One region of the Paenibacillus canaveralius genome, then DNA from elsewhere that is predicted to be linked to it. Evidence: riboswitches for the same ligand, from Rfam matches in the RefSeq annotation. Region 1 holds a riboswitch; the other holds the start of a gene.
The links. Region 1 has a riboswitch for cyclic di-AMP ahead of ABC395_RS00955 (resuscitation-promoting factor). Riboswitches for the same ligand answer to the same signal wherever they lie in the genome.
Positions count from the first base shown of each region.

Region 2: another riboswitch for cyclic di-AMP. It lies ahead of ABC395_RS24515 (C40 family peptidase); the one in region 1 lies ahead of ABC395_RS00955 (resuscitation-promoting factor).

Region 1 is NZ_JBDFMM010000001.1:211,806-218,636, forward strand. Features, by position in the region: gene ABC395_RS00940 (TatD family hydrolase) at 1-527, shown strand, start outside; gene ABC395_RS00945 (ABC transporter permease) at 510-1,772, opposite strand; gene ABC395_RS00950 (ABC transporter ATP-binding protein) at 1,769-2,512, opposite strand; cyclic di-AMP (ydaO/yuaA leader) riboswitch at 2,801-2,996, shown strand; gene ABC395_RS00955 (resuscitation-promoting factor) at 3,283-4,404, shown strand; gene rnmV (ribonuclease M5) at 4,510-5,055, shown strand; gene rsmA (16S rRNA (adenine(1518)-N(6)/adenine(1519)-N(6))-dimethyltransferase RsmA) at 5,104-6,024, shown strand; gene yabG (sporulation peptidase YabG) at 6,087-6,831, shown strand, end outside.
Region 2 is NZ_JBDFMM010000001.1:5,417,417-5,424,247, reverse strand. Features, by position in the region: gene ABC395_RS24545 (ArsR/SmtB family transcription factor) at 1-469, shown strand, start outside; gene ABC395_RS24540 (MFS transporter) at 462-1,727, shown strand; gene ABC395_RS24535 (DUF6597 domain-containing transcriptional factor) at 1,821-2,633, opposite strand; gene ABC395_RS24530 (SRPBCC domain-containing protein) at 2,779-3,228, shown strand; gene ABC395_RS24525 (DUF1540 domain-containing protein) at 3,431-3,652, opposite strand; gene ABC395_RS24520 (cryptochrome/photolyase family protein) at 3,725-5,086, opposite strand; gene ABC395_RS24515 (C40 family peptidase) at 5,236-5,700, opposite strand; cyclic di-AMP (ydaO/yuaA leader) riboswitch at 5,704-5,851, opposite strand; gene ABC395_RS24510 (SurA N-terminal domain-containing protein) at 6,030-6,620, opposite strand; gene ABC395_RS24505 (hypothetical protein) at 6,824-6,831, opposite strand, start outside.

The DNA.
Region 1 (6,831 bases):
TGTGCAAGCACGAGAAAGTAGTGGCGATCGGGGAGATCGGGCTGGACTATCACTGGGATACGTCCCCGAAAGATGTGCAGGCGAAAGTGTTCCGCGAGCAGATCCGCCTTGCACGCAAGGTCGGGCTTCCTATCGTGATCCATAACCGCGAGGCTCATCAAGATATCGTCCAGATCCTGAGAGAAGAAAAAGCCGCCGAAGTCGGCGGCATTATGCACTGCTATTCCGGAAGCTGGGAAACGGCGAAGATGTGTCTGGATATGCATTTTCATATTTCCTTCGGCGGGCCCATTACGTTCAAAAACGCCAAGCAGCCCAAGGAAGTTCTGAAACAGGTGCCGCTTGACCGCCTGCTCATTGAAACGGACGCGCCTTATTTGACGCCGCATCCGTTCCGGGGCAAGCGCAACGAGACGTCCTACGTGCGTCTCGTTGCCGAAGCGGCCGCCGAGCTGCGCGGCATGAGCCTCGAGGAGCTCGCAAAGGTCACGACGGACAATGCCGTGCGCCTACTCGGCCTCAAATGAAGCGGTAAATTTCCGCTTCATGACCGTGGCGCACAGCACGAGGCCGAGCGCGAGGCCCGCGAGCGGAGCGGCTGCATAGACGCCCGCTCCGCTTAACAGCATCAGCAGGGTCAAAACGAGCCCCTGCAGGGCGAAGGCGGCACTGATGATCCGTACCACGGCGTCCACTTTACGGCGCGGATCTACCGGATAGGTCTGCAGCCAGAACGTGTAGCGGTGCGACTGCTCCAGAGAGGTGAGCTGAATCAGCGAGATGAACAGGGCCACGACGCACACGGCGGCGGCTACCGGCGCGGACTGAACGGCCGCGGCCGCCAGACCTGCCACGAGCGTGATCCGAACCACGATGCCGAGCAGTTCCGAACGGACGAACGTCTTCGTGAAGAGATACGGGTAAAGCGAGGAAGAACGGAACGAATACCGGTTCGTAATGCCCGCCAGCCATTGTCTCTGCTTCACCCGCACCGGAAGCTGCGGCACATCGGCGAATCCGCTGAAAAACAAGTACAGCCGGTACTGCTGCTTGCGGTCGTTGTCGATGAGATAATCCCAGGCGACGCCCATTGCCCGTTGTCCGGGCCCGAGCCTGTACGCGACCGCCCAGACGGCAAGTCCCGCCAAGAGAACGATTCCGCCCGGAAGCGGGCCCGTACCGAACAAGGCGAAGACGACTGCCGCGCTTGCGATCCAGCGGTACCCCGCCGAGACCAGACGCCATCCGGGAGAAGAAAAACGGCCTTCCTGCCAAGATCCGAGCAGGTTGGCTGTTTTTATTAGAAGAACAAAAATCGCCATCAGCCATAAAGGCTGTCCCTCCGTGCCCGTGCAGTGTTTGTACAAAGGCCAAGCAATCAGCATCAGGACAATGGAGCGTGCGGCCTGGATTCCCAAACTGTAGCGGAAAGCCGCCCGGAAGAACACATTCATAACGGGTTCCAGAGGCAGCAGAAATACCCGGTCCGCATTCTTTAGAAGGGTTCGCACCGAGCCGGCCGCAAGAGCCGGAACGAGGAGGAGCAGAACAATCCAAATGTAGGGAAAAGATGTCGGAAGCTGCTGAAGGATTTTTGCATAATAATAGGAAGAAACGATAAAAATCAGGAAAAGAAAACCGAAAAACTGGCTTCTTGCGACATAAGCCCAGTAGCGGGACGTTTCCTGCCGGTAATGGTCGAATCTGCGCTTCCACAGCTGGCGGACAGCCCCGGCCGTGCCCGCTCTGTGAACGGCTGCTTCCTGGTTCATGCCGGATTCCTCCGCACCAGCTCATAGAACAGCTCGTCCAGCGTCGCATCGGACAGCCCGGTCTGTTGTCTCAATTCCTCCAGCGTGCCTTGGGCAAGAATTCTCCCCTGATGGAGAACGACGAACCGGTCGCAGTATCTTTCGATCGTGGCCAGGATGTGGGAACAGATCAGGAAGCTTGCGCCTCTGCTCTTGAAATCCGCCATAATGTCGAGAAGAGAACGCATCGCCAGCGGGTCAAGACCGAGGAACGGCTCGTCAATGACATAAAGCGCGGGCTCGACAAGAAACGCATTCATGATCATGACTTTCTGCTTCATCCCTTTGGAGAGCTGGCCCGGGAAGCTTTTGCGCTTGGGCTCCATCTGGAACTCGCTCATCAGGCGGCCGGCACGTTCCTTGAACGCTTCCTTCGGAATATCGTAAGCCATCGCCGTCAGTTCCAAATGCTCTTCAATCGTCAGATCGTCGTACAATTCGGGAGACTCCGGGACGAAAGAATACGACGACCGGTAGCCGAGAGGATCTTCCTCCAAGGTCCGGTTGCGGATGCGGACACTGCCTTCCTGGGGCTTCAGAAGTCCGAGGATGTGTTTGATGGTCGTGCTTTTCCCTGCTCCGTTGAGTCCGATCAGACCGACCATTTCACCTTGTCCGACTGTAATTTCGAGATCGCGCAGAATCGGTTTTCCGGGTAAATAGCCTCCGCTGAGACGGGAAATGTGAAGAATTGGATCCATGCCTTCACCTGCTTTTCTTCAATCGGTTATTGCGGCTTCGGGCCTTTTCGGGCGGTTTGCCGTATCTTTTATTATAGTCAAAAAATGCCTGGAAGCCCAATCCCCAAGCGGAACGGCGGAAATGGGGAAAACTAGAAGCGAGATAACGGGAGAAAAAAGGAGAACGACTGCAAGATAATTAGATAAATGCCGTTGGTTTGGTTAAATTTGCTTATTTTTAAGGAATATGACCCCTTTACAGGTTGGATATTTGAGCGTAATATACTTTCATGATAACTTAATAAACGCCAAGTTTTAACGCTGAGTTTCCGTAAAAGGAAAACGGGGGAACCGCTGTCAAGGTCGGCACAGCTTTTGAGCCGATACAACAGGAAACAATTTGGGGTGAATCTCAATGGCAGGTGCAGGCAGCACCGCCGGCGAGTAGGGCAGCTCCCACGGCCCGAATCCGTCAGCTAACCTCGTAAGCGTACCGGGAGAGATAACCAACTGTCGTGTCATTCTGTTTAGTCGCGCTCACACACAGGCCACCGGGAAGCTTTCTATTTCCGATGGCCTTTTTTGTTCCATATCGGACGGGTATTCGACCCGCATACAGGTAAACATCAAGCGGAGGTGATGCAGACCCCGTAAAGACTGAGAGCAACCGGTCAGCCGGCGGGAAAGAAGCCAATTGCAAGGGTTCCGTTAGGAACCGCCAAATAAACCTAAGTCGCGTCCAAATCATCATGCGTATCACAGAGGCGAGGCTTTGAAGGAGGACCGAAGAAGTGGGCAATATCTCGCAACCAGAGACCCATGTTAAGCGATCATCCAGCATGTCCTTCGCATTGCGATGGAAGCATGAAAACTTGCGTATGATCATCCTTGCAGCTATCATTTCATTCGCTTTGACTTTCATGTTTTTGGTGTTGTTATACGGTACGGCTGGTAAGAGCGTATCATTGGTGGTAAACGGACGAGAAACCGTTGTGGAAACAAGACAATGGGTCCTGCAGCGCCTACTGGATGAACAAGCCATTACAATCGGTGAGCACGATCAGGTATCTATGCCGCTGGACGGCAAGATTCAAGACGGTCAGAAGATTGTCATCGATCATGCATCACCCGTGCAGCTAACTGCCGACGGGCAGACACAAACGGTGCACACCACTGCGAAAACGGTAGATAGAGTTCTGCAAGATTTAAATATTTCGCTGGGTGAGCACGACAAAGTGACTCCGGCCAAAGACACGGTGCTTTCAGCCAATGCGGCTATCGAAGTTGTCCGGGTGAAGAAAGAAACGGAAGAAATTTCGGAGCCGATCGCTTTCAGTGTGGTCAAGAAATCCGATGAAGATCTGCTGAAAGGCAAGGAGCAGGTCGTACAGGAGGGCCAGGAAGGCGTATTGGTCAAAAAGAAAGAGAAGATTTTCGAAAACGGAAAACTCGTATCCGAGCAGGTTATCGATCAAGCAGTCAAAAACGCCAGTGTGGATAAGATTGTGGCTGTAGGCACAAAAAATCCGGTCGTTACGGTGGCAGCCGCATCCGAACCGGTTAAGCCTAAGCAGGTAACTAAAGCAGGTACCAACATAGACGCGAAGAAAATATTAAAGAACGTTACCTTGACCGCTTACTCTTCCCAAGAGCCGGGCGTCGGTAACCGGACGGCCAGCGGAACCAAACCCGTACAGGGCCAAACGATTGCCGTGGATCCATCCGTCGTGCCGTTAGGCTGGTGGGTGTACATTGAAGGAATCGGATACCGCCGTGCGGAAGATACGGGCGGTGCCATTAAAAACCAGAAAATGGACGTTTATTTCGACAGCATGAGTTATGCGAAGACTTTCGGTGTGAAACGGGGATATACCGTTTATGTCATCGGCCCGAATAAACCGACACAAGATTAGGATAACATGTTACCTGTAACGAAGATTTACAAACCGGTAACAAACCGTATGCAAAAAGAAGAGGGATGCCCTCTTCTTTTTGTGCGCTTAAGAGAGGATAAGAACATGATCAAAGAAATCATTGTTGTCGAAGGAAAAGACGATACAACCGCCATCAAGCGGGCGGTCGAAGCGGATACGATCGAAACCGGGGGATCGGCAATCAACCGGGCGATTCTGGATCGTATCCGGCTGGCCCAGGAACGAAGAGGGGTAATTGTCTTTACGGATCCGGACCATGCGGGCGAACGCATCCGTAAAATCATTTCGGGCAAGGTTCCCGGCTGCAAGCACGCTTTTCTCCCCCAGGAACTTGCGGAGAAGCGCGGCGACATCGGAGTGGAGAACGCGACGCCTGAGGCCATAAGATCGGCCCTGGCCAACGTGAAGACTGAGTATGAAGGCGCCGTATCATTGTTAACCTGGGAAGATTTGATTGCGGCGGGCCTTATTGTTCACCCCGATGCCGCGGCCAGAAGGCTCGAAGTAGGAAAAAAGCTCGGAATCGGGTATTGTAATGGTAAGCAGTTTTACAAGCGCTGCGCCGCTTTTCAAATTTCCCGGGAAGAGTTCGAGGCTGCCGTTGAGCAGCTGGACCGTCCGGAGCAATAATTTACGCAGAGGCGGCTTCCGTCAGGAACGGAAGCTTGGAGGATGACTATGAACTCAAATGGACAAGGCGGCGGCCCGTTCTTTGCTTCTGAAGATGTGGCAACGCCCAAACGCACCAAAGATATTCTAAACCGGCACAATCTCGTGCTCAAAAAAAGTCTGGGACAGAACTTTCTCACGGACGGGAATGTCCTGCGCAACATCATTTCCGCGGCTGAGCTCTCTCCCGAGAAGGGAGCGCTGGAGATCGGGCCCGGCATCGGCGCGTTAACCCAGCAGCTGGCGAAGGAAGCCGGGCGTGTCGTCGCGGTGGAGATCGATCAGCGTCTGCTCCCCATCCTGCGGGAGACGCTGTCGCCCTATCCGTCGGCCGAGGTCGTTCACGGCGACGTATTGAAGCTCGATCTGAGACAGCTGATCGAGGAGAAATTCTCCGGCTTGTCCGGAATCAGCGTCGTCGCCAACCTTCCTTATTACATCACGACGCCGATCATCATGAAGCTGCTCGAAGAGAAGCTTCCGCTCGAAAACATCGTCGTGATGATCCAGAAGGAAGTGGCGGACCGGATGGCGGCCAAGCCGGGCGGCAAGGAGTACGGCAGCCTCAGCATCGCCGTACAATTCTACTGCGAAGCGGAACTGGTCACGATCGTTCCGCGCACCGTTTTCGTGCCGCAGCCGAACGTAGACTCGGCTGTGATCCGCCTGCGTCTGCGCAAAGGACCCCCCGTCGAAGTGGCGGACGAAGACTTCTTCTTCGAGGTGGTACAAGCCAGCTTTGCGCAGCGGCGCAAAACGATCTATAACAACCTCGGAGCCCGGTTCTTCTCCAAAGAGAACAAGCGCGATTTGGAGGCTCTTCTGCTGGAGGCGGGCATCGAGCCCAGCCGCCGCGGCGAAACGCTCAGCATGGAAGAATACGGCCGCGTGACGGAAGCTCTGCGGAACTGCCCCACCTGCAGCAAATAGAAGCGGGCTAATCACCAATTGCCCACCCCTGCCATACGATAGGCTTAGGAGGGGATGGCTTCATGAGGCAAGGCGATCTGGCGACCCGCAAATCCTACGGCAACGATATCATTTTTCGAATCCAGGAGATCGATACGACAAGGGCGATTCTTCGGGGCGTCGATTTTCGCCTGCTGGCGGACGCTCCCATTGCCGATTTATCCCGCGTAACGGCCGTCCGCGATTCGGACTTTCCGAGAGTAAATCTGCCCAGGGTAGGCGAGACAATCCGCAGCATCCGCCAGTTTCGTCAGGAGCTGTACCGGCTCAACGATAATCTGGTGCGTAATAAGCTGCCCGAGAATACGCAATATTTCGAGATGCCGGGTAAAATCCTGCATCTGGACGGCGACCCGAACTATCTGCGCAAAAGCATGAATTTGTACGGGGAGCTCCGCATTCCTGCGGAGGGCTTCTATGTGAGCGAATCTCAGATGGCTGTCACCCTGCAGCGGCTTCTGCCGCAGGTGAAGCCCGACATCGTCGTTGTCACGGGACATGACGGCCTGCTGAAAAACAGAAAGAAGCTGGACGTACACCAGCTCGACAGCTATAAAAACTCGCTTCACTTCGTCAGAGCCGTCCAGGTCGCGCGGCAGTACCAGAGCAACCGGGACGCCCTGACGATCGTAGCGGGTGCCTGCCAGTCCCACTTTGAGGCGCTGCTGCAGGCGGGAGCGAATTTCGCAAGCTCCCCCGCCCGTGTGCTCATACATGCGCTGGACCCTCTGTGCATAGCCGCCAAAGCGTCCTACACATCGATTCGCG
Region 2 (6,831 bases), 5.2 Mb from region 1:
GAAAGTCCACTACCACCTGCAGGATTTGGAGAAGAACGGCTTGATTCGGCTGGTGGAGGAAAATCGCAAGGGGAACATGACTCAGAAGCTGTACCAGGCCATGGCGAAAAGCTTTATTCCGTCTACGGAACTGCTATCCTTCCACCAAGAATACGGGGAGAGCCGCCGACTGATGACGATATCCACTCTGGACCGGGCCAAGAGCCGTGCCTTGGCGGCCCCGGAGAGCGCCTTCCTGACGGATTCCGAAGATCACAGGAAATGGCACCGCATAGCGAGTCAGACTGAGGTGAACATTTCGAAGGAAAAGTTTAAGAAATGGGTCGCGAAATATCACGAGCTGGTCCAGGAGCTGAACCGGATGGCGGAAGAAGAAGTTTCGGAGGAGGAGATGGAAACTTTTTATCTGATGACGGTAGCATTCCAGATTGACGAGCCGTATTTCAAAGGGGAGAAGGAAGATGAATAGCTTGGGGGCCCGAATCCAAGAGGCGTGGATACCCCGGCCGGCATCGTCGCTCTTCCGGGAAAGGGCGTTCGTCATGCTGTGGCTGTCTACGATTTTCTCCGGCCTCGCCCTGAACATGTTCTATTTTGCGGAAGCCTGGTACGTGGTGAACGTCTTGAACATGGAGGCTTCGCTCGGCGTTATTTATCTGATCGGGACGCTGCCCCGCGTCTTGTTCATGGCGATCGGAGGCGTGCTGGCGGACCGGATCAGCCCGTCGAAGATCATGTTCGTGTCGACGATAACCAAATCGTTACTGCTCGCCGTCCTGGTTCTGGTTCTGGTGGAAGGCGGGGGAATCGGACTGGGTGCCCTGACGGCTTTCGCACTGCTGTTCGGCATATTGGACGCTTTCTTTTGGCCCGCTTCGGGATCGATCGTCCCGTCCATCGTCGCTAATGAAGGGCTGACGAGGGCCAACTCCATTATCCAGACGACGAATCAGTCCACCTCGATATTCGGACCGATGCTCAGCGGTTTTGTTATCGTCGCTCTCCGGTATGAAGGAATCTTCGGCCTGATTACCTTGCTGCTGGCGCTGGGGGCCCTATTCGCGCTGCTAGTCCGTGTGCGGAAATCCCCATCGCCGGATACGAAAGCGGAACGGATTACGATGCTGACCAGCGTCAAAGAAGGGATCGGCTACGTCCGTCAGGCACCCGTATTGAAGGCGTTTGTGCTGAAGACGCTGTTTTTGAATCTGTTTTTTACAGGCCCCTTTGCCATCGGCATCCCGGTTTTCGTCAAACACGTTCTGCACGGGGAGACACTCGATTTCAGCATGCTACAATCCTTCCTGGCGGGAGGAATGCTGGTCAGCTCGATTGTGCTGGGCATTCTCAACTTGAAACGCCGGAGGGGCTTGATCAGCATACTGGCCCAGTTAGGCCTGTCGTTCAGCTTTCTCGCGTTGAGCATGGCCGTTACATTTTGGACCGGAGCAGTGTTCGCCGCCTGTATGGGAATCTCCATGGGAATCTCGAACATCTGCGCCATTTCCGTGATCCAGAATCATGCCGACAAAGCATATATCGGTCGTGTGATGAGTATTCAGACTATGTCTTCCATGGGACTTACACCTATTTCGTACGGTTTGACTTCACTGCTTCTCAGCGTTGGTGTGGGAATACAAAACATTGTAATGGGCGGCGCTCTTCTCCTGCTCGCCTTTACCTTATGGCTGATCGTTAAAATCCCGCCTTTGCGGAAAGCAGACTAAAGCCTACTTTCAGAAAACGGCCTCACTGAATTGTAGCGTGCTTCCATGCGCTAAATCAGCGGGCCGTTCTGTTTTTTGTACGACTCTGCCGGTTTAACCTTGCCTGCTGCGCACGTACTCCTCCGGAGATTTGCCGACAACCGTTTTGAAATCTTTAATCAGGTGAGCCTGGTCGTAATAACCGAGCTCTACCGCGAGCTTCGACCAGTCCGGCGATCCTCCCGCATCCGCCGATACGGCGGCATCCTGCAGGCGGTATCTCTTAATTACCCATTTCGGGCTGACGCCGACATACTGGCTGAACATCCGCTGCAACGTTCTTGCGGAGATGCCGAATCTGGACCCCACGTCTTCCACCCGGTTGATTTCCCTGTGCTCCGCAATATAATCGATCACCGAATTGACGATTTCGACTTGTTCATCAGCGGGCGGACGCTCACTATTGAAAAAGTCATCCACGAAGCGTACCTTCGCATCTTCATTTGTTCCGGAAAAAAGAGCCTCTTCCAGGGGAAGGCAGCTTCTGCCGAAAACTTCCCGGAAGGGCAGGCTGCGGTTGGCCAGCTCAGAAGCAGGCCGCCGGTAAAACGGATAAAACCCGCCCGGCCGGAACAAAACGCCGAACACTTCTCCTTTACCCTCAAGCAGCTGCGACGTTTTCCCTTTGTTCGTTCCGTAGATCCGCGTGTTATCTTTCTCAAAAACCAGATTAAAGCACGGAGGCTGGAGCACCTCCTGAGTATGGGAGGGGAGTCCTCTCAAATCCCAATGAATCAGCCAGTAATGCCGGATAAAAAAAGCCAGCTCCGGAGCGGGCAATCTTCGGGAAATGGTGAACTTTTGCCGGCCCTTTTCGAAATTCAAAATGCCTTTGTTGACGACGACCGGGTTCTCCTCGGGTTTCATGCGGAGCCGCCTCCGTTCCAGATGAAGTCTCAGGCAAGATGTCGCTTTTTTACAATCGCTTTGCGGCGCAGCCCTGTAAAGTTGATGGTAGCAAAACGGCCAAGCTATCACAAGATGCCGACACTAGGCTAGGGAGGAATTTTCAATGGATCTCACTTATCATTTTTATATCGACGGCAGCCCGGAGCAGGTGTGGGAGGTTTTCGTAACGCCGGAAAAAACCCGTAAAATCTTTTTCGACTGTGTGATCGATTCTTCTTATGTCCCCGGCGAATCTATTCGGTTTATCGGGCCCGGCAATGACGGCGAGCAGACTGTCCATATTTACGGAGAAGTACTGGAATACGAGCCGAACCGCGTCCTGAGTTATATCGAACACCCCGGACCCTCCTACTATTCGAATCATGCGGAGATCACAACGCGGGTAACCTTTAAGCTGGAGCCGTTCGCCGGCTGCACCAAGCTGACTCTGATCAACGATCAGTGGGTTGAAAATCACCCGTCCTATGAAAAGGCGGACCCCGCATGGTGGATGCTGCTGAGCGCCATTAAAACGTTTGTGGAAACCGGTAAGAAACTGGATTTCGGCTGGTAAAGCGTAGAAAGGCTGAGCTCCGTAAGAACGATCCTGCATAGGAGAACGGAGTATTATACAGGAAAAAGCCGGACAGGATATAACCTGCCCGGCTTTAAACTCCCGCCATCCGGCGGGATTATTTTTGTAAGCCGACAGCAGGGGAGCGGTAAGGTTCCCCTGCTGTCGGCATTTTCATTTTTTAATGAAAAGTTCGATTGAATTAGTGATGATGACGTTCCTCGAAAGTTTGACAGCAGGTGTCGGTGATGCCCTCGGCGGAATCCTGATGTCCGGAATCGTAAGGCAGACCGTCCCGCTCCTGCGGTTGCGGTTTGTTCGAATGAGCGTTTACTTCGATCATAATAACTTCCGCGCTGCAGTTATTGCCCTGCTCCCAGTATTCGCAGTTGGCAATGCTGCATTTCACCATTGGATTTTCCATGTTTATCACCTCGTACTTCTATTTACCCGAAGAACGGAGCTTTAAACAGGGGGAAGGCCGTCCGGGGGAAAATCAGTCGGGACCCGATCCGGAGTCAGGTTTAGCCTCGGCCAGCATACGCTTGTAGATCTCGATCGCTGCGGCGCGGGAGCTCTTCAGATCGACGATCGCGTCCGCCTGCGTCTTGTGAATCTCCTTATCGCTCAGATGAGCGAGATGGGGAAGCCACCGCCGGATGTACATTCCCGTCGGATCATGCGTCTCCGACTGCGTGACCGGGTTCATAACGCGGAAGTACGGAGAAGCGTCGAAGCCGAGCGAAGCGCTCCACAGCCAGCCGCCCCGGTTGAGCACGTTGTCGTAATCGGCGAGCTTGCGCCGGAAATACCGTTCACCCAGCGTGAAGGGGCAGCGCAGGTTCTTGGTCAGGAACATGGCCGTCACCATTGGCAGCCGGTTCGGCATATGCCCCGTGGCGTTCAGCTCCGCCATGGCCGCATCCACGACCGGAATGCCGGTCTGCCCCCGGCACCACCGCTCGAAGAACGTGTCCTCCAGGCCGGAGAAATCGAATTTCTTCTCGTAGACGAAGAAATCCGGGTTATAGACGGCCTGGTACAGGTAGAAGTCGCGCCATGCCAACTGGCGCGTCCAGGCTTCGTGCCGCTCGCTTCCGAGAGCGGCTTCATACGCCCGGCGCACCGAGAGCGCGCCGGTGTTCAGGTGGCGGCTGATCCCGCTGGTCGTCTCGAAGGCGTACCGGTCTCTTTGCGCTTCATAAGCGCGGAGACCTCCTTCGAGAAAACCGCTCAGAGTCTGAGCGGGATCAGGCGCCGTGCCTGCCGCTTCCGGGTCCAGCGGAAGCGGAAACCGGGCGGACCAGGCTTCGCGGTCCGGCAGCGGCCGTGTCTGCAAGTCGCGCACGGTGACGGGCGAAGACGGCCGGAAAAAAAGATGCATGTAAGCGTTCCATTTTTTATAAAAAGGGGTAAAAACCTGGTAAGGAGTACGACGTTCCGCGAACTGCTGGAAATCCCCGAAATCGGCGAGAGTGTGGTCGATCAGCGTAGTAACCGGAACGCCGCGGGCGGAAGCTGAAACCTTCAGTTTGCGGTCGCGTACTAAAGCATAGGGCGTAACGTCGCCGTGCAGCACGATTTCTTCAATCGGAAGCTCGGCCATCAGTCGGTCGACTACAGCATGCGGCTCACCGGCAAGCACTTCCAGATGCGCACCCGCTTTCCGGTATTCGCGTATGAGCCTGGAGACGTGACGGAGGAAGTTGACTCCGCTGTGTTCCCGTTCCCGGCCGCCGCGCAGCAGGAAAGGGTCCAGAATGAGAATGTGCAGGCTCGGCCGTCCCAAGCTGTGAATATAATCGAATGCCGTCATGTCATCAACCCGCAGATCTTTGCGATGAATAAAAAGGATCATAATGAAGGGACGCTCCTTGCTTTTTCGTCTAACTTCATAGTAACAGGAAATCGTCCACAAATGAAAAGAAGCCCGGCAAGCCAGGCGGCAACCTGGATTACGGGGCTCCCTCTCGGGTATATGCTGCGTTCCATTACGAGTGCGTCTTACTAGTCTGCAGTGATCTTGTTAAAAAGGTCATCGCCGATAACGCGGCGTGCAGAAACGTATCGTTTCGCATAGTAAGATTCGCTCAAGTCACTCTTTGTAACACCTTTGTTCGTTGCGGAGTGGGCGAATTTATTGTTCCCGATGTAAATACCTACATGGGAGATGCCTTTTCCGTCGGTGTTAAAGAATACAAGGTCACCCGGTCTCAGATCGCTTTTCGCAACCGAGGATCCTTGGCCGTTCTGTGCTTTTGAAGTGCGTGCCAGATCAACGCCGAACCGGTCGAATACGTAGGACGTGAAGCCCGAGCAATCAAAACCGCTGGTCGAGGTGCCCGAATACTTGTAAGGCGTCCCTACCAATCCGTCAATCGTGGAGCTGAGCGTCGACTTCGCGGATGCGCTGCCGATTTCCACACTCAAAAACAGGGTCAAGCTCAAAACAAACAACAAGACTTTCTTCAACTGTGTTGCTCCTTCCTGTGCCTACGAGGTTAGCTGGAGGGTTCGGTAGAAGGTGTCCCCTATGATCCCTTTGTTGCAAGATCAATTCACCCAGAGTGGATCCCCCGTTCTCTTCCTTTTCGTCTAAGAAGAAATTCGGCAATCTTTTTCTGTTCCGACACTAAATATTCGCCATAGGTCCAGAAATTCCTTCCAAAAAACTAAAAATAGTTACAAAAAATTTTCAAAAGCAGTTATTTAGTCGGATTTCAGGGGAAAAAGTAGATCAAAAAACCCGCCTTCTTCTATAAAAAGGGCGGGTTTTCCATGTCTTTCAGCTCAGAGGCGATCTAAGTCTTCGGCTGATCCGGAAACTTCACGCGCAGTCCGGGTTTCGTTTCGGCAAGCAGTTTTTCCTGCAGGGCGTTGAGGTCTTCCTGCGTTTTCAGCTCGCCTTTTTTGACGAGAAATTCGATCGTCTTTTGCTGGAGGAGATATTTGGCGTACTGGTTGACGGTTTTGGGATCGGTCCAGTAGGTCGCTTCGGTCAAGCCGGCGCTTTTGTAGAGCATTTCCTTCAACTGAGCCGCTTCGGGACCGGCCGCTTCCAGCGCTTTGCGCTGCTGGTCGATAGCCTGCTTTACTTCGGCCTCCTTGACTTTAACTCCGCGTTTCTGGCCGTAACGGACGAAGAGCTCGTCCTTTAGCATCAGATCGAGAAGCTGATCGTTGGTCAACGTGTTTTGGGCGCCCTGCATTTGAAAGGCCAGATCGACTTCGGCTTTCATTTTGTCGAATGCCTGGTTGGAAATGCGGACGTCGTGACCGATCGCCACAACCTCTTTGGCTTTAACGTCGGACTGTCCGTATAAGAACGACCCGGCGGCGACACAAAGGCCAATTACTGCCGCCACGACGGTGCTTGTCCGTGGGGATATCATCGGTAATGCCTCCTTTTATCTTCTATCTTTCCATGATAGCTGAAATACACGCAAATGGAAACTAAAAACCCCCTGGCCGTGAACGGCAGGGGGAGACGGGTATCGCGCCGGAATAATCCGGAAAGAGAACGGTTAAGAAGTGCGGCCTGTGAGCAGGACTGATCTGCCTTGCCGCCGGGTTTACGGGCAGAAAAGCCGGCGTCCTAGGACC